2 linked regions of the Saccharothrix violaceirubra genome follow. The protein of the gene in region 1 interacts with the protein of each later gene in a pairwise test. Links are inferred from orthologs where the notes say so. Each region holds a gene or a part of one and is shown in the gene's direction. Other genes may lie near its edges. The genes, in order: F4559_RS19690 and F4559_RS06290.

Evidence for each region.
Region 2: the proteins of F4559_RS19690 (region 1) and F4559_RS06290 interact in binary tests that used the Escherichia coli proteins (3 or more experiments, as listed by UniProt). The link is inferred for Saccharothrix violaceirubra from one-to-one orthologs.

The regions. Positions count from the first base shown.
Region 1 is NZ_JACHJS010000001.1:4,276,284-4,291,109, reverse strand. What follows is about bases 8,076-11,146. They hold F4559_RS19690 (DUF4118 domain-containing protein), read left to right. Parts: upstream 8,076-8,380; coding sequence 8,381-10,912; downstream 10,913-11,146. Other genes in these bases: F4559_RS19685 (hypothetical protein), read right to left, coding at 10,913-11,146; F4559_RS19695 (ATP-binding protein), read left to right, coding at 8,076-8,307. Also shown: F4559_RS19725 (cytochrome P450), read right to left, coding at 1-211; F4559_RS36440 (DUF4132 domain-containing protein), read right to left, coding at 455-3,925; F4559_RS19715 (cysteine hydrolase family protein), read left to right, coding at 4,119-4,733; F4559_RS19710 (PP2C family protein-serine/threonine phosphatase), read left to right, coding at 4,799-6,418; F4559_RS19705 (cobalamin B12-binding domain-containing protein), read left to right, coding at 6,415-7,416; F4559_RS19700 (STAS domain-containing protein), read left to right, coding at 7,524-7,898; more of F4559_RS19695, read left to right, coding at 7,903-8,075; more of F4559_RS19685, read right to left, coding at 11,147-13,015; F4559_RS19680 (P-loop ATPase, Sll1717 family), read right to left, coding at 13,029-14,678. UniProt on the Escherichia coli protein: Member of the two-component regulatory system KdpD/KdpE involved in the regulation of the kdp operon. KdpD may function as a membrane-associated protein kinase that phosphorylates KdpE in response to environmental signals.
Region 2 is NZ_JACHJS010000001.1:1,222,340-1,237,089, forward strand. Bases 408-3,402 are described here. They hold F4559_RS06290 (response regulator), read left to right. Parts: upstream 408-1,562; coding sequence 1,563-2,243; downstream 2,244-3,402. Other genes in these bases: mutM (bifunctional DNA-formamidopyrimidine glycosylase/DNA-(apurinic or apyrimidinic site) lyase), read left to right, coding at 408-881; F4559_RS06285 (MarR family winged helix-turn-helix transcriptional regulator), read right to left, coding at 878-1,318; F4559_RS06295 (NAD(P)/FAD-dependent oxidoreductase), read right to left, coding at 2,251-3,354. Also shown: more of mutM, read left to right, coding at 6-407; F4559_RS06300 (hypothetical protein), read right to left, coding at 3,421-3,864; F4559_RS06305 (hypothetical protein), read right to left, coding at 4,007-4,525; F4559_RS06310 (CAP domain-containing protein), read right to left, coding at 4,537-5,235; F4559_RS06315 (acylphosphatase), read left to right, coding at 5,281-5,565; F4559_RS06320 (sigma-70 family RNA polymerase sigma factor), read left to right, coding at 5,599-6,099; F4559_RS06325 (anti-sigma factor family protein), read left to right, coding at 6,096-6,704; chromosome segregation protein SMC, read left to right, coding at 6,769-10,371; F4559_RS06335 (response regulator), read right to left, coding at 10,407-11,054; F4559_RS06340 (sensor histidine kinase), read right to left, coding at 11,051-12,100; F4559_RS06345 (DUF2306 domain-containing protein), read left to right, coding at 12,253-12,888; F4559_RS06350 (hypothetical protein), read right to left, coding at 12,914-13,246; F4559_RS06355 (cytochrome P450), read right to left, coding at 13,303-14,750. UniProt on the Escherichia coli protein: Member of the two-component regulatory system KdpD/KdpE involved in the regulation of the kdp operon.

The DNA.
Region 1 (14,826 bases):
GGCCGAGGTTGCCCGGGACCAGACGCTTGTCCTTGAGCGCCGCGACGACGTCGGCGTGCCGGGTGACCAGGAAGGATTCCAGCTCGGGAATCCAGGAGACCGGGCTTTCGGCCCGGATCCGGTGCAGCAGCGGCAGCGGGTCGCCCAACACGTCCGGGGCGAACAGATCGTACGACTTTAATGCGGTCGAGGTGGTCGCGGAATCGTTCATGGCGGTGAGTCTCGTCCAGGAACGGTCGGGACACCATCATTAACACCTTCACTCGGCTGTCGGATGTGAACAGCCGGGCGTGGTGTGGTTGCCGTGTGTGGTGGCTGTGTGATGGCGCTGGTGTGGGTCTTGGAGGGACTGGTCGGTGTGTCCGGGGTCAGGTGTGAGGTGCCGGCGCTGCGCGCGGGGTCGGAGTGATGGTGTTGGTGCTTGGGTCGGATTCGGCGCTGGTGGGCGTTGTGGTCATGGGGTTGTTGTCGCGGTTGTCAGGTAGGTCAGTTCCGCGGCGATTTCGGACAGGGTGATGTCGTCCAGTTCTGCCAGTGTGCGGGTGCCTTCCGGGTTCCAGGTGCCTTCCTGGTGGCGGCTGATCCAGATGTGCGCCAGCGTCTGGGTGGGGTGTTCTTCCACCAAGCCGACGATGATGCCCGGTTCCAGGGTTGCCACCAGTGCGCCGCCGGTGGGCAGGGGGCGGGTGATCCAGCATTCCAGGCCGCCGTCCTGAGGTCTGCCGCGTTGCCAGTTCTCCTTGGTCAGGCCCAGTACGGCGCCTACCGGGGCGGAGCGGCCCTCGAACCGGGGGAGGGTGCGGCGGGACTTGTCCTCCGGCGTGAAGTGGTGCACCGGGCGGTCCAGTTGGCGGAAGGGTTGGGGGAGCTTTCGCTGGGCCTTGAAGAGGGCTGTCCAGGCGGCCAGGTCTGGTCCGGGGACGGTGAGGGGGTGGGCGATTCCGACCTTGGTGTTCTCCGCGAGGGCGTACGGGGTGTCCGTGATCGTGTGCGGGGTGCGGTCGTCCGCCAGGTGGAAGGTGGTGCCTTCCGTCGTCCGCCACACCAGGCGGCGGACCACGTGCCAGAGCAGCGGGTGGTCGACCAGGAGTGTGGTGAACTCCTCCGTCGTCCACTCGCGGGTGGTGGTCATGGCTCGTTCCAGGCGGGGCAGTTGCTCGGCGGCGGTGGTGCGGAGGTCCTTTTTCAGTGCGGTGAAGCGTTTGCGTTCCGTTGCGGCCAGGGTCGGGTCGTCCGACGCCGTCGGTTTCGGGAGGTCTTTGCGGTGGGTGCCGTTCGGGGTGGTGAGGTGGGGGCGCAGGCGTTCGTCGAAGCCGATCGTGAAGTGGCGGGGGCCGTAGTCGACGCGGGTCGTCGCGGGGTCGGCCAGGTCCAGGTCGGGGACCAGGCGGTCGGCCAGTTCGTCCGTCGTGAAGCCCTGTAGCCCGGCTATTTCGTCGATTTTCGCCTCGGCGAGTTCCTTGAGTTTGCGGAACTTCGAGCGCAGCGCGATGCCGTTGAGGCGGGCCAACGCGACGTCCGAGCCCATCGCGGCCAGGACGTCCAGACCCGCGACGGCCTTGGCGTGGGCGCCCTCGCCCGGCCAGGACCGGATCAGCGGTGCCAGTGCGCGGGCGGTGTCGTCGGTGCCGAAGGTGCCCAACGCGGTGAGCGCCCAGTTGTCCTTCGGGGGAGAGCCCGCGGCCTGCCAGCGTTCGAAAGCGGCCCAGGCGAAGTCGGCCAGGGAGGTCGGGTCGCACAGGTCGCGCACCACCCCGATGCCGGCGTACTCGTCGTCCGGGCGGGAGAACGCCAGCATCGTGATCACGTGCTGCGCGGACGGCACGGGCAGGGCCCGGAGCTTGTCGCGCAGCAGGATCTGGGGCAGCAGGCCGGGCGCGGCCCAGGGACCGGGGACCGGGATCTTGACGGGGACGGCGTCCAACGGGTCGGTGCCCAGAAGCGTCTCCAGGGCCGCCACCGCCTGCGCGCCGTGTTCTTTCGCCGCCCTGCGGGCTTCCTCGGGGACGAGGACCAGGGCCGACTCGGCGGCACGGCGGGCCGCGCCCGGTTTGCCCAGGGCGGTGGGCAGCAGGAAGCGGGCCGCCTCCTCGGCGTGGCGGCGCAGCCACGTCGACGCGGTGCGGCCGGCCGTGCGCAGGCGGACCAGCCAGTCCGCCATCAGGTGCGCCACGTCGTGGTCGGCGTAGGGCAGCAGCAGGTGTCCGGCACCGGCCGGGTTCAGCCGGGCCAGGTGCAGGGCCATCGGCAACGCGTCGTAGCCGTACTTCGCGACCAGCGCACGGCCCCACGTGTCGGCGCCCCACGGATCGGTCGGTCGCCAGTCCGCGAGCATCCCGCGCAGCGCGAAAGCCGGACCCTCCAGGAACGCGACGCGCTTCTCGTAGTCGCGCAGGTCGCCGGACAGGAAGCGGCGCACCACGGTCATCCAATCCGGCGATCCCCGGCGGTCCGCGCGGTGGGCGGTGGTCCACTCCGCGTTCTCGCCGGGCAGCCAGCGCACGGCCTTCCTTCCGGTCGACACCAGACCCGTGACCACGGCGGGCTTTCCGGCCTTTCGCGGCAGCGTCCACGGTGGCGTCACGAGCACCGCCGGCAACTCCTCGACGGGGACGTCGGGCACGCGGTCCGCCTCGGCGTTCGCCGGGTCGACCCGCGCCAGTTCGGGGAACTCCCGCAGGTGGGCGTGCAGCAACGCCCGCGCCGGTTCCGAGGACGGTGCCGCCGCCGCGAGGCGGCGGACCGCGCGCCGGGGGAACCGCCGGACCGCCTCCAGCAGGGCCGCCTGCCCGTACCGGTCGTCGATGCGGGACACCAGCACGTCGAACGCCTCGTCGGCGGGCTGTGCGGCGATCACGTCGAACACCCGCTTGGTGAACTCGGCGTTGTTGAAGTCGCCCTCCACCACCGTGAGCAGCGGCTCCGCCGCGCCCGTGCCGACCGCGAGCGCGACCGTGTACAGCACCTCCGCGTCACGCAGCCGCCACGCGAACTCGGATCGCCCCACCAGGTCCCGCAACTGGTCGCCCCGGTTGAGCGAGCACAGGACCATCGTCGGGTCCGACCCGCCGGGTTCGTCCTCGACGATCCGGCGCACCACCTCGTCGACCCAGTCGTCCCGCTCCGGCACCAGGTACGCGGCGATCAGCGACGTGATCGGGTCGATCCGGTGCGCCCCCAACGCTTCGACGACGGCCGCGTACTCCTCGTCCGACGCCGCGGCGATCGCCCGGCGCATCCGCGGCGGCACGTGCCGGGGCAGGTCGTGGTAGCGCGTCGCGGGCGGCCGGAAGCGGAGTTCACGCGGCGAGGCGCCGCCCGGTCCCATCCGCCACGGCAGGTCGACCAGTCCGGTGTCGACGGTGGCCCGCGCGGCGAACACCAGGCCGTGCTCGGCGATCCACGCGTCGGCGATGCGCTCGACACCCTCGTACCGCTCGCGCCGGCGGTCGGCCTCGACCAGCGTCGCCACGCAGGCCGCGCCGAGCGGGTCGGGCACGCCCGCCAGGTGGCCGCGTACGGCCTCGGCCAGCGCGGGCTCCGTGTGCGGGTCGGCCAGGACCGCTTCGGCCTGGTCCGACAACGGTTCCGTCGCGGCGTGCAGGAAAGCGGGCGCACCGCCGTCGAGGACGAACTTCGGGCGCACGGGACCGTCGTGCCGGGGGTGGACCAGTGCCGCCCACCGCCGGGGTGGGACGAACACGTCCTCCAACTCCTCCGGCGGGACCTCCCGGAAGCCCTCCGCCGCCAAACCGGCGGCCAGTTCCGCCACGTGTGCCAAGGCCGCCTCGACCGAGCCGTGCTCGGACGTCGACGCACGCCCCCGGCCGTCGCCCCGTCCGGAACGGACGGTCACCGCCGTGCCGGCCCGCACCACCTCCCGGAACACGACGGTCCCCCGCCCGCCCGATTCCCACCTGCGCACGTCCGCTCTCCCCGTCTCGATTCGCGGTGACGTCGGGGACGATACGGACGGGGTCCGACAGTCCGGGGTGCCGGTGTCGGGCCGGGCCCCGCGGGATTCGGAGATCACCCGATCGGGACGACCCGGACGCCGCATTGCCGGATCGCCGGCCCGGCCGTATGAATCGGACCACCACCGAACCGAGGAGCCGACCATGACCGAGCTGACCCTCGACCCCGCCACCACGGCGCTCGTGCTCATCGAGTACCAGAACGACTTCGCCGGCGCGGGCGGCGTGCTGAACGCCGCGGTCGGACCCGTCATGGAGTCGACCGGCATGCTCGCCAAGACCGCGACCCTGGTCGAGGCCGCCCGCGCCGCCGGCGTCACGATCATGCACGCCCCGATCGCGTTCGCCGAGGGCTACCACGAGATCACCGCGCACCCCTACGGCGTGCTCAAAGGCGTGGTCGACGGCAAGGCGTTCGTCAAGGGCTCGTGGGGCGCGGCCATCGTCGACGTCCTCGCCCCGCGCGAAGGCGACATCGTGGTCGAGGGCAAGCGCGGCCTGGACACGTTCGCCAGTACCAACCTGGACTTCATCCTGCGCAGCAAGGGCATCCGCACCATCGTCCTGGGCGGCTTCCTGACCAACTGCTGCGTCGAGTCCACGATGCGCACCGGCTACGAGAACGGCTACCGCGTGATCACGCTGACCGACTGCGCGGCGGCCACGTCGTGGGAGGAGCACGAGAACGCGATCCGCTTCGACTTCCCCCTGTTCTCGCTGCCGCTGACCGCGGCGGACGTCCTGGCCGCGCTGTCCTGACGACGTCCCCCGCGCGGGTGAGTGGGATACTGGACCGGACATCCGGCCGAGACGAGGTGCACGGCGTGGTCCTGGACGACGAGAGCGCCGACGCGGTCGAAGCCCCGACCGCGACGAGACAGGCGCCGGTCGACCCGGTGCCGGCCGCGCGGGAACGCACGGTCGACCTGCTCGACGCGTTCGCCGTCGCGGTGGTCGTGGTCGACGCGAACGGCGTCGTGCTCCAGGCGACCGCCGAGGCCCTGCGCCTGCTGCCGCGACTGGTCGTCGGCATGCCCCTGGAGCGTTTCCCGCACGACGGCGTCGAGGTCGGCCTCGGCGACCGGATCGTGGTCGGCACCCGGCGCGCGCTGCCCGACGGCACGACCGCCTGGCAGTTCCGCGACGTCACCGCCCAGCGCGCCCGTGAGGACGCGTTGCTCGCCGAACGCGCCCGCAGCCGCTTCCTCGCCCGCGCCGGCAGCCGGCTCGGCCTTTCCCTGAACCCGGCCCGGAGCGCCCGCGCGGTCGTCGAACTCGCGGGCGAGCTGGCCTTCGCCGCGACGGTCGTCCTGCCCGGCGGCGAGTACGTGCACGGCGAACGCGACGCCGCGCTGCGCGTCGGCCGCTGGACCCGGGAGAGCCTGCCGGTCGCGTTGGTCGAGGCCATGGACGGCACGGCCGGCGGCGTCGAACGCCACCCGGCCGACCTGTTCGCCGCCGGTCGCTGGCTGCCGCACGTCGACACCTCGCGGGTGGCCGAGGCGGTGACCGTGCCGCTGCCCGGCACCGACCTGCCCGGACCCGTGCTGGTGCTGTGGCGGCCCGACACGACGTCCGACACCGCGTCCGGCACCGGGTCGGACATCGAGGACCCGCACGGCGTCGTGCTCGCCGAGTTCGCCGCCCGCGCGGGCATGGCGCTGTCGACCGCCGAGGTGCACGCACGCCAGGCGCACACCGCCGCCGTGCTCAAGGAGAACCTGCTGCCCGGCCCGTTGCCCGAGGTCGACGGGCTCGCGTTCGGCGCGGAGTACCGGCCCGCCACCGGCATCGGGTCGCTCGGCGGCGACTTCTACGAGGTCGTGCCGACCGCCGACGGCACGTCGTTCGTGTTCGGCGATGTCGTCGGCACGGGCGTGGAAGCGGCCGTGACCAGCGGCGTGGTCCGCCAGTCGCTGGGCGCGCTGCGGCGCGTGGCCGTCGACGCGGTCCGGTCGCTGGCAGTGCTCAACGAGTCGCTGCTGGCCGAGGCACCCGGCGACCGGCGGCGCTTCGCCACGGTGGTGCTCGGCTTGGCACGCCCGCTGCCCGGCGGCGGCGCCCGGCTGTCGCTCACCGGCGGCGGCCACCTCGCGCCGCTGGTGCTGCGCGCGTCGGGTGCGGTCGAGTTCGTCGAGGTGGGCGGCATGCTCGTGGGCGCGGTGGCGGACGCGACGTTCCGGTCCGCGGAGATCGACCTCGCGCCCGGCGAGACCTGCGTGCTCTACAGCGACGGTGTGACCGAGGCGCGCGGCGGCGTGGACGGGACCACGCTCTTCGGCCAGGAACGGCTCGCCGCGCTGATGGCCGACTGCGCCCGCATGCCCGCGGTCGCGGTCGCGGAACGGGTCGCGCTCGGCGCCCAGCAGTGGATCGGCGGTGCCGAGCACGACGACCTCACGGTGCTCGCGGTGCGGGCCACGCCCCGGAAGGAACTCGGGTGACCGATCGCGACGAGCTGCTCGACGCGCTGTCCGCCGCCGACGAGGACGCGGCGGTCGCGCTCGCGGAGCGGCTGCTCGACGCGGGCGTGCCGGCCGAGAACGTGCTGATCGACCTGGTCGCCGACGTGCAGACCGAGGTCGGCCGGCTGTGGCAGACCAACCGGTGGACCGTCGCGCAGGAACACGCGGCGACCGCGATCAGCGAGCGGGTGATCGCGGTCGTGGCCCGGCGGATGAGGGTCGACCCGACCAGGGGGCACGTGGTGGTCGCGTGCCTGGACGGCGAGTGGCATGCCGTGCCACCGCGCATCGTGGCCGAGGTGCTGCGCGGGCGCGGTTGGCGGGTGACGTTCCTCGGCGCCAGCGTCCCGACCGCGCACCTGGTGTCCTACCTGCACGAACACGGCCCGGACGCGGTGGCGCTGAGCTGCACGCTCTCGCGCAGCCTGCCCCGCGCCGACCAGATGATCACCGCCTGCCGGGCCACCGGCACGCCGGTCCTGGTCGGCGGGCGAGGCTTCGGCGCGGGCGGCCGGTGGGCCCGGTTGCTCGGCGTCGACGCGTGGGCACCCTCCGCGACGGCGGCGGCCGAACTGCTCGAAAGCCCACGCTGGCAGCGGATCGCGCCGCCGCTGACGCCCCGGCGTGCCGACCCGGAGTACGCGGCGCTGCGCACCCGGCGGGCCGAGTTGATCTCGGCGGCGCTGGCCGCGCTGCGCGACGCGTTCCCACCCATGCGCACCTACGACGAGCGGCAGGCCGACGCGACGCTGGAGGACCTCGGTCACATCGTCGACTTCCTCGGCGCCTCCGTGTACGTGGACGACCCGGGCGTGTTCGGCGAGTTCATCGCGTGGACCGGCGAGGTGCTCGGCGCGCGGGGCGTGCCGGTGGCGTCGACCGCCATCGCCATGGCGGCGATGGCGCGCGTGCTCGACGACCACCCCCGCGCGTTGCGGCACCTCGAGCACGGACGTGACGTGGTTCAGGCCGCTTGACCGTTGTGCGGGTCGCCGATTCGTGTGATCTTCTGGAACGACCGCGACGTTGAGCCACCAGCGCGCGTTTGTCCGCACGGTGATTTGAGAACTCCAGGATGGCAGTGATGACGTCAGCAGGACGGACCGGCGGGGTGCGCACCGCCACCCGCGAGATCGGCGGCGTGGTGGTTCTCGCCGTGCGCGGGGAGATCGACATCGCGACCGCGGAGGAGGTGCGCGGCCCGCTGGTCGACCTGGCCGGACGCGCACCGGGGGGCGGCGTGGTGGTGGCGGACCTGGCCGAGGTGGGGTTCTTCTCCTCGGCAGGCATCGAGGCGCTGCTGGTGGCGCACGAGCGGCTGCGCGACTCCGGTGGCGCACTGCACGTGGTCACCGCGCCGATCGTCCGCCGGGCGCTCGTCGCGGTCGGGTTGGATCGCGCACTGGACCTGTACGACTCGCTCGACGAGGCGCTGCCGGCGTCCCGGGAAAGCGGCTGATGGGATGTTGTTGGAAGAACCGCCCGACACGGGGGAGACGGGGACCACGGCGCTCGACCTCGCGGTCGACGGCGCGAACCTGGCCGGGATGCGCCGCCACGTGGCCGCCCGGCTGGACGGCCTGGCCGAGGACCTGGTCCAGGACGTGGAACTGGTCTGCACGGAACTCGCGGCCAACGCGTGCGACCATGCCGAAGGCCCGCACCGCCTCGTGCTGCACCGCCAGGACACCCAGATCCTGGTCGAGGTCCACGACGGCAGCCCGCACCGGGAGCCCACCGTCGGCTCCTCGACACTGGGCCCGCACCGGGGCCACGGCATGCGCATGGTCGAGTCGCTGTGCCGGGCCTGGGGCGTCCGGCGGGGCGCGGCCGGCAAGACGGTCTGGGCGGTAGTGCCCATCGCCTGACCGTACCCGTCTTCCGACAGGCGTGGCCGAGCACACGCCTCCGTCGGCACGCCGCCCGGAGCAGACTGTGCGGGTGAAGACGAAGCGTGGCGAGCTGCGCATCTACCTCGGCGCGGCACCGGGCGTCGGCAAGACGTTCGCGATGCTCGGCGAGGCGCACCGCCGACGCGAACGCGGCACCGACGTCGTGGTCGGCCTGGTCGAGACACACGGCCGCGAGAAGACCGCGGCCCTGCTGGACGGACTCGACCGGCTGCCCACCCGGGTGGTGCCCTACCGCGACCACGAGTTCGCCGAACTCGACCTGGACGCGCTGCTGGCCCGCGCGCCCGAGGTCGTGGTCGTCGACGAGCTGGCGCACACCAACACGCCCGGCTCGGCCAACGCCAAGCGCTGGCAGGACGTCGAACGGCTGTTGGACGCGGGAATCGACGTGCTGTCCACGCTCAACGTCCAGCACATCGAGTCGCTCAACGACGTGGTCGAGCGGATCACCGGCGTGCGGCAGCGGGAGACCGTGCCGGACGAGGTGGTGCGCCGCGCCGGGCAGGTCGAGCTGGTCGACCTCACGCCCGAGGCGCTGCGCCGCCGGCTCGCGCACGGCAACATCTACCCGGCGCACCGCGTGGACGCGGCGCTGGCCGACTACTTCCGGATCGGCAACCTGACCGCGCTGCGCGAGCTGGCGTTGCTGTGGGTCGCCGACCAGGTCGACGTGGCCTTGCGCCGGCACCGGGCCGAACAGGACATCACCGACACCTGGGAGACCCGGGAACGGGTCGTCGTGGCCATCACCGGCGGCGCGGAGAGCGAGACGTTGATCCGGCGTGGCCGGCGCATCGCCGTGCGCGCGGGCGCGGACCTGTCGGTCGTGCACGTGCTGCGCGGCGACGGTCTGTCCGGGGTGGCGCCGGACCGGGTGTCGGTGTTCCGGAAGGTGGCCGAGGGCGTCGGCGCCACCTTCCACACCGTCGTCGGCGACGACGTGCCGTCCGCGTTGCTGGAGTTCGCCCGCGGTGTCGACGCGACCCAGCTCGTGCTCGGCACGTCACGGCGCTCGCGCGTGGCACGGGTGTTCGACGAGGGCATCGGCGCCGCGGTGATCGGCGCGTCCGGGTCGATCGACGTCCACATGGTCACCCACGACGAGTCGACGCGGCGGCCCCGGCTCGACGCCCGGAGCACGTCGCTGACGCCGCGTCGCAGGCTGTCGGGGTGGGCGCTGGGCGTGCTGCTGCCGGCCGCGGTGACGGCGATCGGCTGGGCGGGCCGCGACGACGTGGCCGCGTCGACGGACCTGGTGGCGTTCTTCCTGGCCACGGTCGTGACCGCGCTGGTCGGCGGCCTGGGTCCGGCGCTGGTCGCCGCGACGCTGGGCGCGGGCCTGCTCAACTACTTCTTCACGCCGCCGCTGTTCAGCCTGACCGTCGCCACGCCCGAGAACCTCGTCACCCTGATCGCGATGGTGGTCGTCGCGGTGCTCGTCGCGCTCGTCGTGGACCGGGCCGCGCGACTCGCCGAACAGGGCGCCCGCGCCCGGACCGAAGCGGCTCTGCTGGCCTCGTACGCGCGGATCGTGCTGACCGGTCCGGCGCCGCTGGACCGCCTGCTCGACCAGGTGCGCGAGAACTTCGGGTTGGAGTCGGCCGCGCTGCTGGAACGCCGTGACGGCGCGTGGGAACTGGTCGCGTCCGCCGGCGGGACGCCGTGCCGCGAGCCGGAGAAGGCCGATGTGGACGTGCGTGTGACCGACGACGTGCATCTCGCGCTGCGTGGTCGGACGCTGCCCGCGCGTGACCGCCGGGTGCTGGAAGCGGCGGCCGGCCAGGCGCTGTCGGCGTTGCGGCAGCAGCGGATGGCGGCCCAGACCGAGGCGGCCCGGCGCCGCGCCGAGACCACGGAACTGCGCACCGCGCTGCTCTCGGCCGTCGGCCACGACCTGCGCACGCCGCTGACGTCGATCAAGGCCGCGATCGGCAGCCTGCGCAGCCCGGACATCACGCTGTCCGAAGCGGACACGGCCGAACTGCTGGAGGCCGTGGAGATCTCGGCCGACCGGCTGACCGCGCTCGTGGACAACCTGCTCGACTCGTCACGGCTGGCGACCGGCGCCGTCGCGCCGCTGCTCAGACCGGTGACCTATGACGAGATCACGGCCCGCGCGTTGGCCGGCATCGACGACCGGCACGCGGTCACGGTCGAGGTCGCCGAGAACCTCCCGGCGGTGCTGGCCGACGCCGGCCTGCTGGAACGCGTGGTCGCCAACGTCGTCGACAACGCGTTGCGCCACGGCCGGTCCCGCGGCCCGCGCGCCGACGGCGAACCCGGGATCGCGGTCCGGGCCAGCGCGCACGGCAGCCGGGCGGAACTGCGGGTGGTCGACCACGGACCGGGCGTGCCCAAGGACACCGCGGCGGCCGTGTTCGCGCCGTTCCAACGACTCGGCGACCGCGACGCCACGCCCGGCGTCGGCCTGGGGTTGAGCGTGGCCAAGGGGTTCGTGGACGCCATGGGCGGGTCGATCACGGCCGAGGACACGCCGGGCGGCGGGCTGACGATCGTGGTGTCGCTGCCGACCGCCGACGCCACGCCGTCGGTGTGGTGATCACGGCCGGAGCACGCGGTGCGGGATGTTGAGGCGCTCGCACGCCTCCAGGCCCGCGCGGTAGCCCAGCGTCCGGTACGCCTCGAACTGCTCGTCGGTGAACATCTGCCGACCCGTCGAGTGGTTGGGGAACCGGGGTTCGCGCTCCTTGAACGCGTGCAGGTCCCACGTCGCCGACGGGGTCAGCACGGCCTTGGCGTAGACGATCTGGCCGCGCTCCTCGCCGGACGACGGGTAGCGCACCTCGCCTGCCGCCGTCATCTCCCGGCTGACACCGTCCTCGTCGGACAGCACCGGTCCGGGATCGAGATCGATGTCCACGCCGAGTTCGCTGCGTGCCAACGCCATGGCCCGGCCGATGTCCAGTCCGCCGTTGCCGCTCGCGTCGAAGCACAGCACGTGCGTGCACCGCCGGCGCAGCAGCTCGACCAGGCCCAGGTTCTCCCAGTGGCCGCCGTCGGTCAGGTGGATGTAGCGGTGCTTGGCCCGCGCCGCGCCGATCGCCTCGCGCAGCACGTACCAGGCCCCGGGTTCCAGCCACCCGTTGCGCACCATGGCGACCAGTCGGCCGAGCGCGGTGCGCGGCGGCGTGCGCGGCTCCCGCCAGGCGGGGTGCAACGGGTTGCGGATCCACACGCCCAGGCGCACGTTCGTCAACGCCATGAGGAAGCGCAGCGGGGGATAGGTGAACCGGCCCATCATCGGCGACAGGGCGGCACCCGACACGGCCATGATCGACGGCAGGGTCAACTGCGTGCCGGGCAACCCGCCCCGCTGCTCGACCTCGGCCGTTGACCGGTAGCCGAACAGCGGGCCGCCGCTGACGTCGCGTTCGAACGTGAACGACTCCGCGAACCGGCCCACCGGCACGTCCGAGGCGAGGTTGACCGCGCAGCACACGACCAGTTTCGGCACCTTCGTCACCGGCTCCAGGTCGGAGAAGTACAGGCGCTCGTGGAACGCGATCGGCGCGGCCACCACCCGACCCCGGTCGTCGACCCGGCGTTCCAACGCGAACGCGCTGTTGAGCCGCTCCCGGTAGAACAGGTGCATCGAGTAGCGGCGGTTGTGCACGAACACGGCCATGGCCAGCAGCACCGCCAGCATCACGCCCACGCCGACCGCGTCCGACGGCGAGCGCAGGCCCGTGCGCGTCGAATGCTCCAACGAGGACAGCAGCGGCACGAACAGCAGACCCGCGCCCGCCGCCGACGACAGCACCAGCATCGACCGCCGCGCCCGGAACCGGCGGCTGAGCACCAGCGCGACCGAGGCCGACAGCAGCGAGACCACCAGCCACACGAACGCCACGACGAGCCGTCCGGTGAGCGTGCCGAACCGTTCCGCGGGTTCGCCGAACACCCACGCCAGCACCGTGCGGGACGCGACCCCGTACAGCTGGGCGGCCGGGGGCAACGCCAGCGCCGTCACCACGACGCCGGTCGTGATCAGCAGGGCGGAAGCGGCCTTCTCCGACAGGGACTCGCCGTAGTCGCCGGGGTTGTCGTTCTTGAACCACCGCCGGTACAGCACGAGCAGCAACGCGCCCACGAACGCCGCCGCGCCCACCAGCAGCAACCCGACGAGCACCGGCGACGCGGGCATCGACAACCCGTTGAGCCGCAGGTCCGACAGGCGCACGCCCAACGCCGCCAGGCCCCACCCGGCGACCCGGCCCAGCACCACCGCGCTGAGCACGAACGGCAGGTAGTTCAGCACGAACCCGTAGACCACCCCGGCCACCAGCCACAGCTTGCCGACCAGGCCCGGCGCCAGGTAGTCGGTGTGCCGGCGCAGGTACCGCTCCTCCGGGGAACCCCGTCCCCACAGCGGTTTCCCGTTCTCCAGCACCGGGTCCGAGCGCGCCGCCGAGATGGCCAGCGCGCTCGCGACGTAGTTGCCGCCGGACACGGCCGCGAGGTACTCGGCGTTGTCGAGCACGCCCCGTTCCCGCAACGCCTGCACCGCGCCGAGGTTGAACGCCGCCGAGCGCACGCCGCCGCCGGACAGCGCGATGCCGATGCGCAGCCCCTCGGGCGGCTCGGCGACGTACTCGGCGGCGACGCCGGGCGCGTCGCCGCGTGGCCGTGGTGCGATCGGCACGACGACACCCCTCTCACGGGTCCAGGTAGCCGAACGCGTCGCGGTAGTCCTCGCCGCGCGGGTCGCAGCCGTACGGGTAGGTGGCGTGGGCGCCCGCCTCACGCAGCCGGGGCAGCGACCGTTCCAGCAGGTAGCGCGTGAACAGCGGGTGCACGCAGAGCTGGTCGGCGTCCTCGCGGGCGATGAGGTCGTAGTCGAACGTGTACTGGAAGTGCGCCTTGTTGTAGCGGCCGGTCTGGTCGAACCGGACGCCGAGCACGCCGAGCGTGAACAGCATGGCCAGGAACTCGTCGAAGTCCAGGCCGGTGAGCTTGCGGATGCCCTGCTGGTTGTAGACGCGGTGCAGGCCGCGGGCCGGGAACGACAAGTCGATCCGGCCCGCGAGTCTTCGCAGCACCGCGCCCGCCAGCGGGTAGGAGGTCTGGTACGCGGCGAGCACCCCGGCCACCAGCGGGTGCTCGGCGTACCGCGTGCCCGCGAGCACGGCCGCCGGGGTGACGTCCCACGGTGTCGAGCCCCGGTCGCGCCGGCTGAACACGCTGTTGAGGATCTGGATCAGGTGCCGGGGCAGCAGTTGGGTGTGTCGCAGCAGGTAGGCCAGTGGGTCCTCGTCGATGTCCAGTCCGGACCGGACGCGGTCGGGCAGGGCCGCGCGCAGCACGGCGATCGCCGGGTCGGGCTCGTCGTTGTGCGCGGCGCGGCGTTCGAGCATGGCCAACTGCTCGGGGTGGTGGGTCCGCAGGAACAGCACCAGCCGGTTGGCGGTGAGCCGGAGCAGTTCCGGTGCCGTCCAGTAGATCTTGAGGTACCGGCCGCGCAGGTCCTTCTCGGGCGCGGCGGCCAACTCGTGGATCTTGTCGAACAGCTCGGACGGCAGGCAGATCTGCACGCCGTACGGCCGGTGGCCGTGGTGGCGTGCGATCACGGTGCCCGCGCAGCGGAACAGTCCGGTGAGCGCGGGCGTGAGTTCCGGCAGCCGCAGGTGCAGGTCCTCCAGGTTGTCCATGACGACCAGCAGCGGGCGCGGGCGTTCGGCGAGCAGGTCCAGCGTCGCCGCGCGGGCCGCCCCGAACGGGACCTGGCCGTCGTGCGTGACGTTGGCGATGGCCTCGCTCAGGCCTTCGCCGCCGTGGTCGAGCAGGCGGCGGCGCAACGCGACGAGGAACCGCTCGGCCACGGCCGTCCCGGTGACGCCGGGTTCGGTCGAGCGGCCGAGGTAGCCCGCGATGGTGTTGAGCCGGCCCCGTCGGTCGTCGCCGTCGAACCCGCTCCACGCGTGCAGCATGGCCACGTGCTCGAACAGCGCCTGCCAGATCTCGGCGCGCTGGTCGACGAAAGGCTCGTGATCGCGGCTGTAGGTGGTGAGGACTTTCAGCATCTCGTGGTAGACGTTCTCGGTCCGCAACACCTCGCGCGCCGGTCCCGCGACATGATTCGAGCCCATCAGGAATGCGGTCTTGCCCGCGCCTTTGCGCCCGATGATGTAGGTGGGCGTGTCCTCTCCCGCGGCCTGCCGGTAGCTCCGGTTGGAGCGGTCGAACAGCCGGTCCGCGGTGTCGGGTCCGAGGTGGACGACGTCCTCCGTGACGATGGGGCCGAACGGCTGGTGCGCGGTGAGCACGTGGTCCAGGCCAGCTGTCACGTCGGACTCCCGTTCTGCCATGCCGTCAAGGGTCACCAAACCTGGCAGCGCGGGTGGTGTTCGTAATCGACTTTCGATGTTGTTCACTCGCACGCACTAAAGCCCGCCCCGCCCCACTCCCGCGAGTTATGCGTTCAGACACCGCGAGTTATGCGTTCGGACACCGTGA
Region 2 (14,750 bases), 3.1 Mb from region 1 along the record:
CGACCGTGCCCGAACTGCCCGAGGTCGAGGTCGTCCGTCGCGGTCTGCACGAGCACGTCGCGGGTCGCACCATCACTTCGGTCGAAGTGCTGCACGCCCGCGCGATCCGCCGCCACCTGCCGGGGGCGGCGGATTTCGCCGTGCGCCTGACCGGACAGCGCATGGAGGCCGCGCGTCGGCGCGGCAAATACCTGTGGGTCGACCTGTCCGGCGGTGACGCGTTGCTCGCGCACCTGGGGATGAGCGGCCAGATGCTGGTGCAACCGGTCGACGCACCGGACGAGAAGCACCTCCGGGTCCGCCTGCGCTTCGACGACGGCGGACCGGAGCTGAGATTCGTCGACCAGCGCACGTTCGGCGGACTCATGGTCGCGGACCTCGTCGAGGTGGACGGCACGTCCCTGCCGGACGAGGTCGCGCACATCGCCCGCGACCCGCTCGACCCGGAGTTCGACCTGTCGGCCGCGGTGCGGGCGCTGCGGCGCAAGCGGACCGAGGTCAAACGCGCGCTGCTGGACCAGACGCTGGTGTCGGGGATCGGGAACATCTACGCGGACGAGGCGTTGTGGCGCACCCGGCTGCACGGCCTGCGGCCCACCGCGAAGCTGACCGCGGCACAGGGTGTCGAACTGCTCGGGCACGCCACCGAGGTGATGCGCGAAGCACTGGGGCAGGGCGGCACGTCCTTCGACGCGCTCTACGTCAACGTGAACGGGCAGTCGGGGTATTTCGACCGGTCCCTCGCGGCCTACGGGCAGGAGGACCGGCCCTGTTCGCGATGCGGAACCGCGATCGTCCGGGAACCCTTCATGAACAGGTCCTCGTATTCCTGTCCCCGGTGTCAACCCCGACCGCGTTCGGCGGTGCGGCCGATCGGCTAGCCGCGTGAGTGCGGATCGGCCAGTCGGCGCAGCAGTGAGGTGGCCAGGCGGAGGCTCTCCAGTTCCGCCTCGGTGAGCCGGGAAAGGCGGTCGGAGAGCAGTTCCGCTTCGCCGTGCGCGAGTGAGGCAATCGTTTCCCGACCGGCTCCGGTGAGTTCCACGATCGTCGCGCGGCCGTCGGCGGGATCGGGTTCGCGGCGGACGAGACCACCCGATTCCAGGCCGGTCACGACGGTCGTCGCGGTCGGTTGGGAGCACAGTGCACGGACCGCGATCTCGCCGATACGCATGGGTCCCTGCGTCGAGAGTTCCGAAAGTACGAGCAGTTGCGTGGGCTGGAGTCGCTTCACCGGAGCGGCCTGGCGAAGACTGCGGATCAGCCGGTGAACGGCAACCACGAGTTGTAAGGCATCCTGATTGGTCACACTGGCGGTCATAGCGGACCTCCTCGTGGCTCACTGGCAGTGAGCGGTTGTCCGAATTCGGACAGGACATTCGCACTATCGCAGTACTCCTGTCCAGCAAACTGATTCATTCGCACCCGGATGTACTCATCGGCGCCGCAAGCATGCGGGCCTAGGGGTGTGAATGCGGCATTAATGGCCGACGGGTCGGCGTCAAGGGTGCGTCAAGACCTGACGTTACCGACTCCGCGTGCTCCCGCGCGCGTAGTGTCACAGCGTGACGAAGGTGCTCGTGGTCGACGACGAACCGCAGATCGTGCGCGCGTTGCGGATCAACCTGTCGGCGCGCGGCTACCGGGTGCTGACCGCCTCCGACGGCGCGTCCGCGTTGGCGGTCGCGGCCGAGGGACGGCCGGACGTGGTCGTGCTCGACCTCGGGCTGCCCGACCTGGACGGCACCGAGGTGATCTCGGGCCTGCGCGGGTGGACCACCGTGCCGATCATCGTGCTGTCGGCGCGCACCGACTCGACCGACAAGGTCGAGGCGCTCGACGCGGGCGCCGACGACTACGTGACCAAGCCGTTCGGCATGGACGAACTGCTCGCCCGCCTGCGTGCCGCCGTGCGCCGGTCCGCGGTGTCGCACGACGTCGGCGACCCGGTCGTGCGCACCGCGTCGTTCGTGGTCGACCTGGCGGCGAAGAAGGTGCACCGCGAGGGCGTCGAGGTGCACCTGACGCCGACGGAGTGGGGCGTGCTGGAGCTGCTGGCCCGCAACCAGGGCCGGCTTGTCGCGCAGAAGCAGCTCCTCCAGGAGGTGTGGGGACCCGCGTACGCGAAGGAGACCCACTACCTGCGCGTGTACCTGGCGCAGTTGCGTCGCAAGCTCGAACCGGAACCCGCGCGTCCGCGGCACCTGGTGACCGAACCCGGCATGGGGTACCGGTTCGAGCCGTGACCGCCGCTCAGAACGAGGTCGGGATCGTCGGGTGGCGTTCGAACAGGACGGTGCCCCGCACGACCGCCTCTTTCACGCGGGCGGCGAGCCGGCCGGTCAGCACGAGTTCGCGGGGCGAGTCGTCGCCGCGCACGAACTGGATCAACCCGTCGCGGCGGCCGAGGCTGACGCACTGGAGCGCGTAGCCGAACCGCAACGGCTTGCTCACCCGGCCGCTCAGCCGCGCGGCCACCGTGCGGATCGCGTACTGCGTGGTCGGCAGTCCGGTCGCGCACGCCATCCGCAGTTCGAGCCCGTCCGGGCGGTGCACGGCGGCGGCGTCGCCCACCCCGATCACCTCCGGGTGCGACACCGACGACAGCGTGCCGTCGACGACCAGCCGGCCCCGGCCGTCCACCTCGAACCCGGCTTCCCGCGCCAGGTCCGGCACACGGAACCCGGCCGTCCACACGACGGTGTCGGCGGTGATCTCCCGGTCGGCGAGCACGACACCGTCCGCGCGCACCTCGGTCACCCGCGCGTCGTCGACCACGGTCACGCCCAGCCGGTCGAACACGCGGCGCAGGTGTCGACGGCCCTTGGCCGACAGCGCCCCGCCGAACACGCCGCCGGTCGCCAGCGTGACCGCCAGGTGCGGGTGCGCCTCGGCGAGTTCGGCGGCGGCCTCGATCCCCGTGAGGCCGCCGCCGATGACGACCACGGACCGCGCGGTCGTCAAGTTCACCCGCAGGCGTTCCGCTTCTTCACGGGTCGCCACGGTGAACGCGTGCTCGCGGGCGCCGGGCACCGAGTCCAGATCGGCCCGGCTGCCCAACGCGTACACGAGCCGGTCGTAGTGCAGTCTGCCCGTTTCCAGGGTGATCTCGCGCGTGTCGGCGTCGATCCGGGTCACGCGGTCGACGACGAGCCGCACGCCGGTGCCGTCGAGCAGGCCGGTCAGCGGCAGGTCGTGCGGGGTCCGGCCGGCCGCGAACTCGTGCAGGCGGACCCGTTCGACGAACCGGTCACGGTCGTTGACCAGCGTGACCTCGGCTTCGGTCCAGCGGGCGAGGAGCTTGGCGGCGGCCAGTCCGGTGTACCCGCCGCCGACGACCACGATGTGCTCTGCCATGTCGGAAGTCCTTTCGCTCTCGCGGAAGGAGCGAAATGGGCCGGGCCGGCGTGACAGTGATCCGCCTCACGCCTCCGAGGACGGCACCGGCAGCTGCGGTGTCGTGGTGGTCGTCGTCGTGGTGACGGTCGTCGTGGTGGTGGTCGTTGTCGTCGTGGCCTGTTCCTTGGGCGCGGCCGTCGACGTCGTCGGCGGCACGCTCGTCGTGGTCACGGTGACGGCGATCTGCTTGTCGGGTTCGACGGTGGACGCCTCCGGATCGCTCGGGTGCGTGCCGGTCGGCGACGGGCTTGTGGGCAGGGGCGGCGCGGGGCCGCGCTCGGGTGCCACGCTCGTCACGACGCCCTGTTCTGCCTTGGGCTCGGGTGGTCCGGCGTCGGGCTTGACGCCGCCCACCATCATCGTGGCGACCACGGCCATCGCCGTCGCCACGACGACACCGCCCGCGGCGAGCAGCACGAGCGGGGGCATGCCCCACTTCGCCGGGTCGGTCTGGTCTTCCTCGAACACGCCGAACTCCCTGTCGGAACACGCGGATGGGTGTCCGGGTTATCGGCGCGTCGTCGTGGCCACCGCATCGTCAGGCGCACATGCCCACACCATCGAGTGGAGACGCGTGACCGCCGTGCGGCGGGCTCGTTGAAACGGCGGCTCAGCCTGCCTGCGTGATGACGCCCTGCGCCGGCGTCGTCGTGGTCGCCGGGGGCTGGGTCGTGGTGGCCGGGGGCTGGGTCGTCGTGGTCGTGGTCGGCGGAGGCAGCGTGGTCGTCGGCCTCGGCGGCTGAGTGGTCGGCTTCGGGTCCGGCCGGTCGGGTTCCTCGACGGTCGTGGTCGTGCCGTCCGGGCGGGTCACCGTGGTGATGCGGGCCCGGGTCGTGGTCGTCGGCGCGTCCTCGCCGGTCGTCGTGGTCGCGGTCGTGGTGTCCGTCGTCGTCACGGTCGTGCCCGCCGTCGTGCCGCGGGTCGAAGTCACGGTGAGCTGCCCCCGGTTGACCACGTCCTCGCGCGGTGTGGGCTTCGCGGGCGCGGCCTGCTCGGACGGGCCGGCGATCGACGCGATCGCGGCGAAGATCGTCGCGGTGGCCACGCCGGACGCGGCGAGCACCAGGTTCGGCGACAAGCGCCTGCGCGCCGGTTGCGCCTCCGGTGCCTCGTGGATGCCGTCGCTCACGCCTGCTCCTCCTACCGGCCGAAATCCTGGGTCCAGTACCAGCCGCGGGTGTCCAGACCGACCCCGATGGCGGTGAACGAGCAGTCCAGGATGTTGCGCCGGTGCCCGTCCGAGTTCATCCACGCCGACATGACCGCCTCGGGGGACCGCTGACCCTTGGCGATGTTCTCGCCGCCGGGACGGGAGTAGCCCGCCGTGCGCATCCGCGCCGCGAAGTCCACGCCTTCCGGCGTGTCGTGGGAAAAGTAGCCGCGTTCCGCCATGTCGGCGCTGTGGCCCTGCGCGGCGGCGGTGATCCGGTCGTCGACCTTGAGCGCCGGGCACCCGGCCGACGCGCGTTCCCCGTTCACGAGTTCGACCACCTGCGCGGCGGCCGGCAAGTCTGCCGGGCGCGTGGTGGTGGTCGGTGCGACCGTCGTGGTCGTCGTGGCGACGGTCGTCGTCGTGGTGGTCACGGTGGTGGTGGTCGTTACCGGTGCCGTGGTCACGGTCGCGGTACGCGACGCTGTCGTCGTCGCGGGGACCGCGACAGTGGTCGAACTCGGCGCACCGACCGCGCCCGCCGCGTGGCTAGTCGCGTCGTCCGGTTCGTCGCCGACGGAGGTGAAGTGGGCGGGGCTCGCCACGGCGACCCCGGTCGCACCCGCCGCTCCCAGCAGCAGGCCCACGAGGATGCCGATCACCGATCGGTTACCGCGTCGGGCTGTCACGGTCGCGCACCGTACCACTAACGAGTGAAATGACAGGATGTACGTGTGGTTGGAGTAGAGCAGGTTCGCCTGACTGTGTGGGTGCGCGGACACGTTCAGGGAGTCGGGTTTCGGTGGTGGACCCGGGCCCGAGCGCTCGAACTCGGCCTGGTCGGCTCGGCGTCGAACCTCGCCGACGGCCGCGTGGAGGTCAACGCCCAGGGCTCGCGCACGGCGTGCGACGGGCTGCTGACGCTGTTGCGGTCGGGTGCGACGCCCGGCCGGGTCGACGCCGCCGTCGAGCGCTGGTCGACGCCACGCGTCGGCGTCACGGGTTTCGTCGAGCGTTGAACGTCGCGGCGACCGGTGGCGTAGTAACCCGACGTGGACCGCGGCGAGGATCTGGTCAGGCGCCTGGACGACCGGTGGCGCGGTCCGCTGCACGGTTACGTCCTGCGCCTCGTCGGCGGTGACCACCAGAAAGCCGAGGACGTCGTCCAGGAGACGCTGCTGCGCGCCTGGCGACACGCCGACGAACTGCACCCCGACCAGGCCGGTCCCTGGCTGTACACGGTGGCGCGCAACCTGGTGATCTCCGGGTACCGCCGCCGGGGAGCCGGCGAGGTGCCGCTGGGACCCGACCACCTGCCGCCGGTCGCGGACCGCGTCGACCAGGTGCTCCAGAACTGGCAGGTCGCCGAGGCCCTGCGCGCGCTGAGCGACGACCACCGGGCCGTCGTGGTCGAGCTGTACTACCGCCGCCGCACGGTCGCGGAGGCGGCGGCGGTGCTGGGCGTCCCGTCCGGCACGGTCAAGTCGCGCTGCTTCTACGCCCTGCGCGCGCTGCGCGACGCATTGGAGGAACGGGGGGTGACCGAACCGTGAGCTGTGCACACACCGTGTCGCTCGGCGCCTACCTGCTCGGCGCCCTCGACCCCGCCGAGCGCTCGGCGTTCGAACGGCACCTGGACGGCTGCGTCACGTGCCCGCGCGAGATGGTGCGCCTCGCACCGCTGCCCGGTCTGCTCAGCCAGGTCCGGCCGGAGGACCTGGAACCGACCGCCCGTCCGCCGGTCCCGCCGCCGGCCGTGCGCCGGCCGACACGCCCACGACTGCCGCTGCTCGCCGGTGCCGCGACGCTGCTGGTCGTGCTCGCCGCCGCGGTCGTGCTCGGTCTCCGGTTCGCCGGTGCCGACGAGCCGGTCACGTGGCGCGCGACGGACACCGCGACCGGGGTGAGCGCGCGGGCCGACCTCGTGGGCCGGTCGTGGGGCACCGAACTGTGGGTGAGCACCGACAACGTGCCGAAGGGCAGCCGCTGCAAACTCGTCGTGCACGACCGCGACGGCCGCACCGAGGTGGGCGGCTGGTGGGGCGCCGACCGCGACGCCGGCGCGCGGATCCCGGGCAGCACGTCGTTCGACGTCGACCGGATCGACCGGCTCGACGTGGTGGTCGATTCGACCGTCGTGGTGACCGTCCGGAGATGATCTCCCAGGTCAGCGGCGGCACGCCTGCGCCGGATCGGCCGCGTTCACCGGTAGTCTGCCCCGCGTGCACCTCAAGAGCCTGACGCTGAAGGGCTTCAAGTCCTTCGCCTCGGCTACCACCCTGCGCTTCGAGCCGGGCATCACGTGCGTGGTCGGTCCCAACGGGTCCGGCAAGTCGAACGTGCTCGACGCGTTGCGCTGGGTCATGGGCACCCAGGGCGCGAAAGACCTGCGCGGCGGCAAGATGGAGGACGTCATCTTCGCCGGCACCTCCGGCCGCGCCCCGCTGGGCCGCGCCGAGGTCACGCTCACCATCGACAACTCCGACGGCGCGCTCCCGATCGACTACACCGAGGTCTCGATCACCCGCCGCATGTTCCGCGAGGGCGCGACCGAGTACGAGATCAACGGCAACTCGTGCCGGCTCATGGACATCCAGGAGCTGCTGTCGGACTCCGGCATCGGCCGCGAGATGCACGTCATCGTCGGCCAGGGCCAGCTCGCCGCGATCCTGGAGTCCAAACCCGAGGAACGCCGCGCGTTCGTCGAGGAGGCGGCCGGCGTCCTCAAGCACCGCAAGCGCAAGGAGAAAGCGCTGCGGAAGCTGGAGGCGATGCAGGCCAACCTCACCCGCCTCACCGACCTGACCGCCGAACTGCGGCGCCAGCTCAAGCCGTTGGGCAAGCAGGCCGAGATCGCCCGCCGGGCCCAGGTCGTCCAGTCCGAACTGCGCGACTCGCGGCTGCGCCTGCTGGCCGACGACCTGGTCACGCGGCGTGCCGTGCTGGCCCGCGAGGAACAGGACGAGGCCGCCGCCCGTGCCCGGCGCACCGAGGTGGAGCGCTCGCTTCAGCAGGCACAGGTGCAGCAGAACGAACTCGAGGAGCAGGTCGCGGCCGACGCGCCGAAGCTCCAGCGCGCACAGGACACCTGGTACCGGCTGTCCGCGTTGGAGGAACGGCTGCGCGGCACGGTCCGCCTGGCCGCCGAACGCGACCGGCACCTGTCCGCCGTGGTCGACGCGCCGCGGGGCGGGCGCGATCCGGACGAACTCGAAGCCGAGGCCGAGCAGACCGCCCTGCTGGAGCAGGAACTGCAGGAGGGCGTGACCGACGCCCGCATCGGGCTCGCCGAGGCGGTGGAGACCCGCGCCGAGTGGGAACGCGTCGTGTCCGCCGCCGAGAAGGCGCACCTCGCCGCCGTGCGCGCCATCGCCGACCGGCGTGAAGGGCTCGCCCGGCTGTCCGGGCAGGTCGAGGCGTTGCGGTCCAAGACGAACGCGACCGCCGAGGAGATCGAACGGCTGTCGGCGGCGCTGGCCGAGTCCGTGGCGCGCGCCGATCAGGCCCGCCTGGAACTGGCCGAGGGCCAGGAGGTCACCGGCACCGAGGACGAGGACGACCAGGGCGTCGAGGAACGCCACCGGCAGGCCGTCGAGGCGGACGCAGCCGCGCTTGGTCGGGTCGAGGAGTTGGTGAAGGCCGAGCGCACGGCCGAGCGTGACATCGCGTCGTGGAAGGCCCGTGTGGACGCGTTGTCGCTCGGGTTGACCCGTAAGGACGGCGCGGGCGCGCTGTTGGCGTCCCGGTTGCCCGGTCTGCTCGGGTCGGTGGCCGCGTTGCTGACCGTCGACGCCGGTGCCGAGGTCGCGCTCGCGGCGGCGCTCGGACCGATCGCGGACGCGGTCGCCGTGGCGGCGGGGGCGGATGCCGTGGCCGCGTTGGAGTTGTTGAAGGAACAGGACGCGGGGCGGGCCGGACTGCTGGTCGGCGGCGCCGGCGACGTGTCCGACCGGTCGACGTGGCCGGTGCTGACCGCGGGTGCCTGGGCCGTGGACCTGGTGCGTGCGCCGGACGCGCTGCGGCCTGTGCTGCACCGCGCGCTGGACCGCGTTGCGGTGGTGGACGATCTGGCCGATGCGCAGGCTCTGGTCGCCGCCTACCCGGACGTGCGCGCGGCGACGCGTGAAGGCGACGTCCTCGGTGGAGACTGGGTGGTCGGCGGATCGCAACGCGCGCAGAGCGTCATCGAGGTGCAGGCCGCCGTCGACGAGGCGACCGAGAAGCTTGCGTTGGCCGAACGGGCTTTCGAACGGTCCAGTGCGGCGTTGGAAGGCGCCCGTGCCGAGCAGCAGGCCCGGCGTGCCGAGGTGGCCGCGCTCAAGGAACAGCTCAACGAGGCCAAGGTGCGCCGCGCCCGGTCGGCCGAGCGCCTCAACCGGCTCGCCGCCGCCGTGCGGTCCGCCGAGGCCGAAGTGGACCGTGCCCGCGGCCGGCGGGAGAAGGTCGAGGCAGCCCGCGAGGAGTACCTGCTCAAGCTCGGTGAGCTGGAGGAACGCCTGCTCGTCGCCGAGGAGCAGCCCCTGGAGGACGAACCGGACACCGACCATCGCGACGAGGCCGCCGCCGAACTCGCCGGCGCGCGCCAGTCCGAAATGGACGCCCGGTTGGCGTTGCGCACGGCCGAGGAACGCGCCCGTGCCGTGCAGGGCAAGGCGGACGGGCTGCGGCGTGCGGCACGCGCCGAGCGCGAGGCCCGTGAACGTGCACAACGCCAGCACGCGGCCCGTGCGCGGGGCGCGGTCGTGGCGAAAGCCGTGGTGCGGGGTGGCGAGCTGGCGTTGGAACGGATCGCGGTCTCGCTCGCTCGCGCGGCACGTGAACGCGACGCGGCGCAGGAACGTCGCACGCAGCGCGAGACTTTTCTGGGACAGGTCCGCAACCTGGTCCGCGAGATGTCCGGCGAACTGGAGAAGCTGACCGACGCTGTGCACCGCGACGAGGTGCTGCGCGCGGAACAGCGACTGCGCATCGAGCAGTTGGAGACCAAGGTCGCCGAGGAGTTCGGCATCGGCCTGGACGACCTGGTCGCCGAGTACGGGCCGGACGTGTTCATCCCGCCGTCGCCGCAGGAGATCGCCGAGTACGAGGCGGCGAAGGAACGCGGCGAGGCGGTGACCGCGCCCCAGCCCATCCCGTACGACCGGGACACGCAGCAGCGGCGGGCCAAGCGCGCGGAACGCGACCTGTCGTTGCTGGGCAAGGTGAACCCGCTGGCGCTGGAGGAGTTCGCCGCGCTGGAGGAGCGCTACAAGTTCCTGTCCAACCAGTTGGAGGACATCAAGGCGACGCGGCGCGACCTGCTCACCGTGGTGAAGGAGGTCGACGACAAGATCCTGGAGGTGTTCACGTCCGCGTACGAGGACGTGGCCCGCGAGTTCGAGGTCGTGTTCGGCGTGCTGTTCCCCGGCGGCGAGGGCCGCCTCGTGCTCACCGAACCCGACGACATGCTCACCACCGGCATCGACCTGGAGGCCCGGCCGCCGGGCAAGAAGGTCAAGCGGCTGTCCCTGCTGTCGGGCGGCGAGAAGTCCCTGGCGGCCGTGGCCATGCTGGTGGCGATCTTCCGCGCGCGGCCGTCGCCGTTCTACGTGATGGACGAGGTCGAGGCGGCGCTGGACGACACCAACCTGCACCGGCTGATCGGCCTGTTCGAGCAGTTGCGCGAACGGTCCCAGCTCCTGATCATCACGCACCAGAAGCCGACCATGGAGATCGCCGACGCCCTGTACGGCGTGTCCATGCGCGGTGACGGCATCAGTCAGGTCATCTCCCAGCGCCTGCGCGGCCACGAACCCGCCCGCGAGTCCTCCACCCAGGCACCCTGAAATACGCGTTCGGACACCCTGGAATACGCGTCCGGTCAGACCCGGCGGTGTACGAAGCCGGTCCGGTACGCCCACACCACGGCCTGGGTGCGGTCGCGGACGTCGAGCTTCATCAACACGCTGCTGATGTGCGTCTTCACCGTCTCGACCGCGAGGTGCAGCTCACGGGCGATCTCCGCGTTGGAGCACCCGTCGGCCAACGCCCGCAGCACGTCGGCCTCACGTTCGGTCAGCCGGGTGGCCCGGTCGCGGTCGGGCTCGAATCGGGCCGCGTAACCCTCGAACAGCCGCCGGGTCACCGACGGGGACACCACGGCGTCGCCCGCCGCGACCGTCCGGATGCCCGCGATCAACTCCTCGGGCGTGGCGCGCTTGAGCAGGAAACCGTCCGCGCCCGCGGCGATCGCGTCGTCGACCACTTCGTCCAGGTCGAACGTCGTCAACACGAGCACGCGTGGTCGCGGGTCCGTACGCATCAGCTCGCGGGTCGCGGACACGCCGTCGCGCACGGGCATGCGGATGTCCATCACCACGACGTCCGGTCGCACGACCGCCGCCCGGTGCACCGCCTCGGCACCGTCGGCCGCCTCACCGACGACCACGATGTCGGCCTCGGCGTCGAGCAGCGCCTTCAACCCGCCGCGCACCAGCGCGTCGTCGTCGGCCAGCAGCACCCGGATCACGACGACACCGGCAGGGTCGCGCGCACCCGGAACCCGCCCTCGACCGGACCGGCCTCGACCGTCCCGCCGACGAGCACGGCACGTTCGCGCATGTTGGCCAGACCCCGACCCGGACCGGCGGTCAGGTTCCGGCCCTCGTTCACGACTTCGAGCACCACGTCGTCACCGACGCGCGCGAGGTCGATGTCGATCCGCCCGGTCGACGTGTGCCGCAACGCGTTGGTCAACGCCTCCTGCGCGATCCGGTGCAGCGCACGGCCGGTGTCCGGGCTCAGCGTCACCTCGTCGGTGTTCACGCGCAGGTCCCGGCCGGTCATCCGGACCCGGTCGACCAGCACGGAGAAGTCCGGCGGCGGCGCGTCCTGCAACACGCGCACCAGTCCGTCGAGTTCGCCGAGCGCGTCGCGGCCGACGTTCTCGATGTTCCCGAGCGCCTCCCGCGCGAACTCGGGGTTGTCCGCGAACACCCGTCGACCGACACCGGCCTGCATGACCATCACGTTGACGGCGTGGCCGAGCGAGTCGTGCAGTTCGCGCGCGAGTCGGGCACGTTCGCGCATCGTGCTCTCGCTCGCGGCACGGGCCTGTTCCGCCGCCGCGTACGCGCGCCGGCCGCGCACCGCCTCGCCCGCCGCCGCCGACACCAACAGGACCATGACCACGCTGAACAGCTCCGATGGGCCGACCGTGCCCCGGTCGAGCGCCGCGTAGCCGCCCACCGCGGCCACGGTCAGCACGGACGCGGTCACCCGGACCCACCACGTGCTGACCGTGAAGCAGGTGAACAGCGCGATCCACGCGGGCCACTGCACGACCGTGACCGCGTACCCGGACGCGGTGCTGGCCACCACAAGCGCGTCGGCGACGGCCACCACGGCCAGGGGCGCGACCTGACGCCACAGCAGGCTCGTCGCGGACGCCACCGCGAACCCGAAACCGAGCGCGTCGGGCGGCCGGTACGCCGTTCCGGAGTCGACCAGCAGCGAGGCCACGGCCGACAGCACGACGAGTGCGGCGGCCAGCCAGGCGTCCGAACGGGTGGGCATGGTCCATGGTGCACCGGCGACCTCCGGTGCGGTCAACGCTCGTGCGGGTGTTCCGCCTCCCTCTCCCGAGCCAGACGACCCACCGCGTCACGAGCGGCGACTTCGCGACGCGGGCTCCCTAGCGTTCCCGGCGAACCCAAGGGAGGAAGTCCATGACGACGTACACGGTGACGAGACGCCGTTCGGTGGGCGTGTGGTGGTTGGCGTTGTCGGCCGCCGCGATCGCGGTGTACGCGCCGCTGCCGTACCTGACCGGGTCGCTCGAGCAGATCGCGTCGGACGGCACCGGGCTCGCGGAGCACTACCTGAAGCAGCCCGACTGGGTGCGCGTGGCGATGTACCTGCACATCGTGTTCAGCGGTGTCGCGCTGTTGCTGTCGCCGGCGCAGTTGTCGGCACGGATCCGCGCACGCGCGCCGGGCGTGCACCGGGTGGTGGGACGGATCACGCTCACGGCGATGGTCGTCGGCGGTCTGGGCGGACTGGCGCTGGCGCCGTACGGGTACGAGGGCGTGCCCGGTGCGCTCGGGTTCGGGCTGCTCGCGATCCTGTCGGTGGTGTTCCCGCTGCTGGGGTTGCGTGCCGTTCGCGCGGGGCGGATCGCGGAGCACCGGCGGTGGATGATCCGGGCGTTCGCGCTGATCTACGCGGGTGTGACGCTGCGGGTGTGGATGATCGTGCTGACCGCCGCCGGTCTGGAGTTCGACGAGGGGTACCCGCTGATGCCGTTCGGGTGCTGGGTGCCGAACCTGCTGGTCGCCGAACTGGTGCTGCGCCGGCGGGGCTAGCCTCGGGCCCCGCCGGCGGGAAGTGCTATTCGCGGGACGCCTCGTGCTCACGCACGACCCGGGGCACGCCGGCGAGGTCCTCGTCGTTGCACAGCAGCTTCAGGTTGTAGTAGGGCGATCCCTTGGTGTCGTCGTAGTCGAGGTGCACGGCGATCACGTCGACCGGTTCGCCCAGCCAGTCCTGGGTCTGCCGCAGCCAGGAGGCGGCCCGTTCGAGGGCGGTGGGCAGGTCGTCGTCCCGGAACTCGACCGGCCGGTAGGGCACGCCTTGGACCTGGTCGCGTTGGTGGGCGGGAAGGGGAAGGTCGACCGCGACCCCCGTGTCGTTCAGCTCGAGTTGGATCGTTTCCTCACTCACCTCAGCAGGGTCTCCCAGTGCGGGCCGGGCGGCAAGCCCGCCGACTGCGTGAGGTGTCACGGCAGGACGGGCAGTTCGGCCAGGCCGCTGACGAGCACGCGCCGCCAGGCCAGGTCCTCGATCGGCCGCGCGGGACGCAGTCGGGGGAACCGGTTGATCAGCACGGACAGGGCCTCGCCGAGTTCGATCCGGGCGAGCTGCGCGCCGAGGCAGAAGTGGATGCCGACGCCCAACGCCAGGTGCGGGTTCGGCGCGCGGTCCAGGCGCACGGTGTCGGGGTCGGGAAACACGCGCGGGTCGCGGTTGGCGGCACCGATCGACGCCATGACCCCCTCGCCCGCGCGGACCGTGACGCCGCCGAGTTCCACGTCCTGCTTCGCGATCCGGAGTTGGCCCACGTCGCTGAGCCTGGTCACGCGCATGAGTTCTTCCACGGCCGACGGCAGGAGTCCCGGGTCGCGTACCAGCCGGTCCCACAGGGCGGGGTCGCGCAACAGGGTCGCGACGAAGCTGGTGATCTGGTTGGCCGACGTCTCGTGTCCGGCGACGAGGAGGTTCAACGCGAACGCGACCAGTTCGTCGTCGGTGAGCGCGGTGCGGCACAGCTCGTCGAGTAGGTCCCCGCCTGTGTCCTCGGCGTGGTCGTGGGCGCTGTCCCTGATGCCACCCGCGACCGCGGACTCCACTGCGTCAGTGTCCGCGACCGCAGTTCCGACTGTGTCGGTGCCTGCGACCGCAGTTGTTACGGTGCCGGTGGCTGCGACCGTGTCGTCAGCCGCGACCCCGTCGGTGGCTGTGTTCCCGACCACGCCTGTGTCCGCATCCGCGACCGCGTCCGTGTCGGTGACCGCGTTCGTGACGGTGTTCGTGACCGCGTCCGTGTCGCCTCCTCTGGCCGTGACCGCGTCCGCGTCGTGGCTCGCTTTCGTCGCGGCGCCCGCGACGGCAACCGATCCGTGCGCACCGCGTCGGTACGCGATCCGTTTGCGCACCACCAGGTCGGTCATGTACCCGACCAGCGACCCCATCGCGGACTCGACCCGGGCACGCTCCGACACCTCCATGCTGTACGCGAGTTCGGTCCACTCGCGGAACGCTTCGCGGTCGGCGTACGGCACGCCGAGCATCGAGCAGATGACCTGGATGGGCAGCGGCAACGCGAACAGCTGTCGCAGGTCCGCGCCCTGACCCGCGGCGGCGACGTCGTCGGCGAGACGGCCCGCGAGTTCGCGTATGGCCGGCCGCAGTGCCTCCACGCGACGTGGCGCGAAGACGCCGGACACCAACCGTCGCAACCGCGTGTGCTCGGGCGGGTCCGTGGTCGGCAACGTGTTCGACAACGGGCGGGAGACCCCGGCACGCGGCGCGCCGTCGGCGACCACGGCGGCCCGCGAGAACCGGGGGTCGGACAAGATCAGCCGCACGTGGTCGTACCGCGTGGCCAACCACACGTGCGATCCGGTCAACGTCCGCACCCGCACCACCGGCCGATCGGACTCCCTGA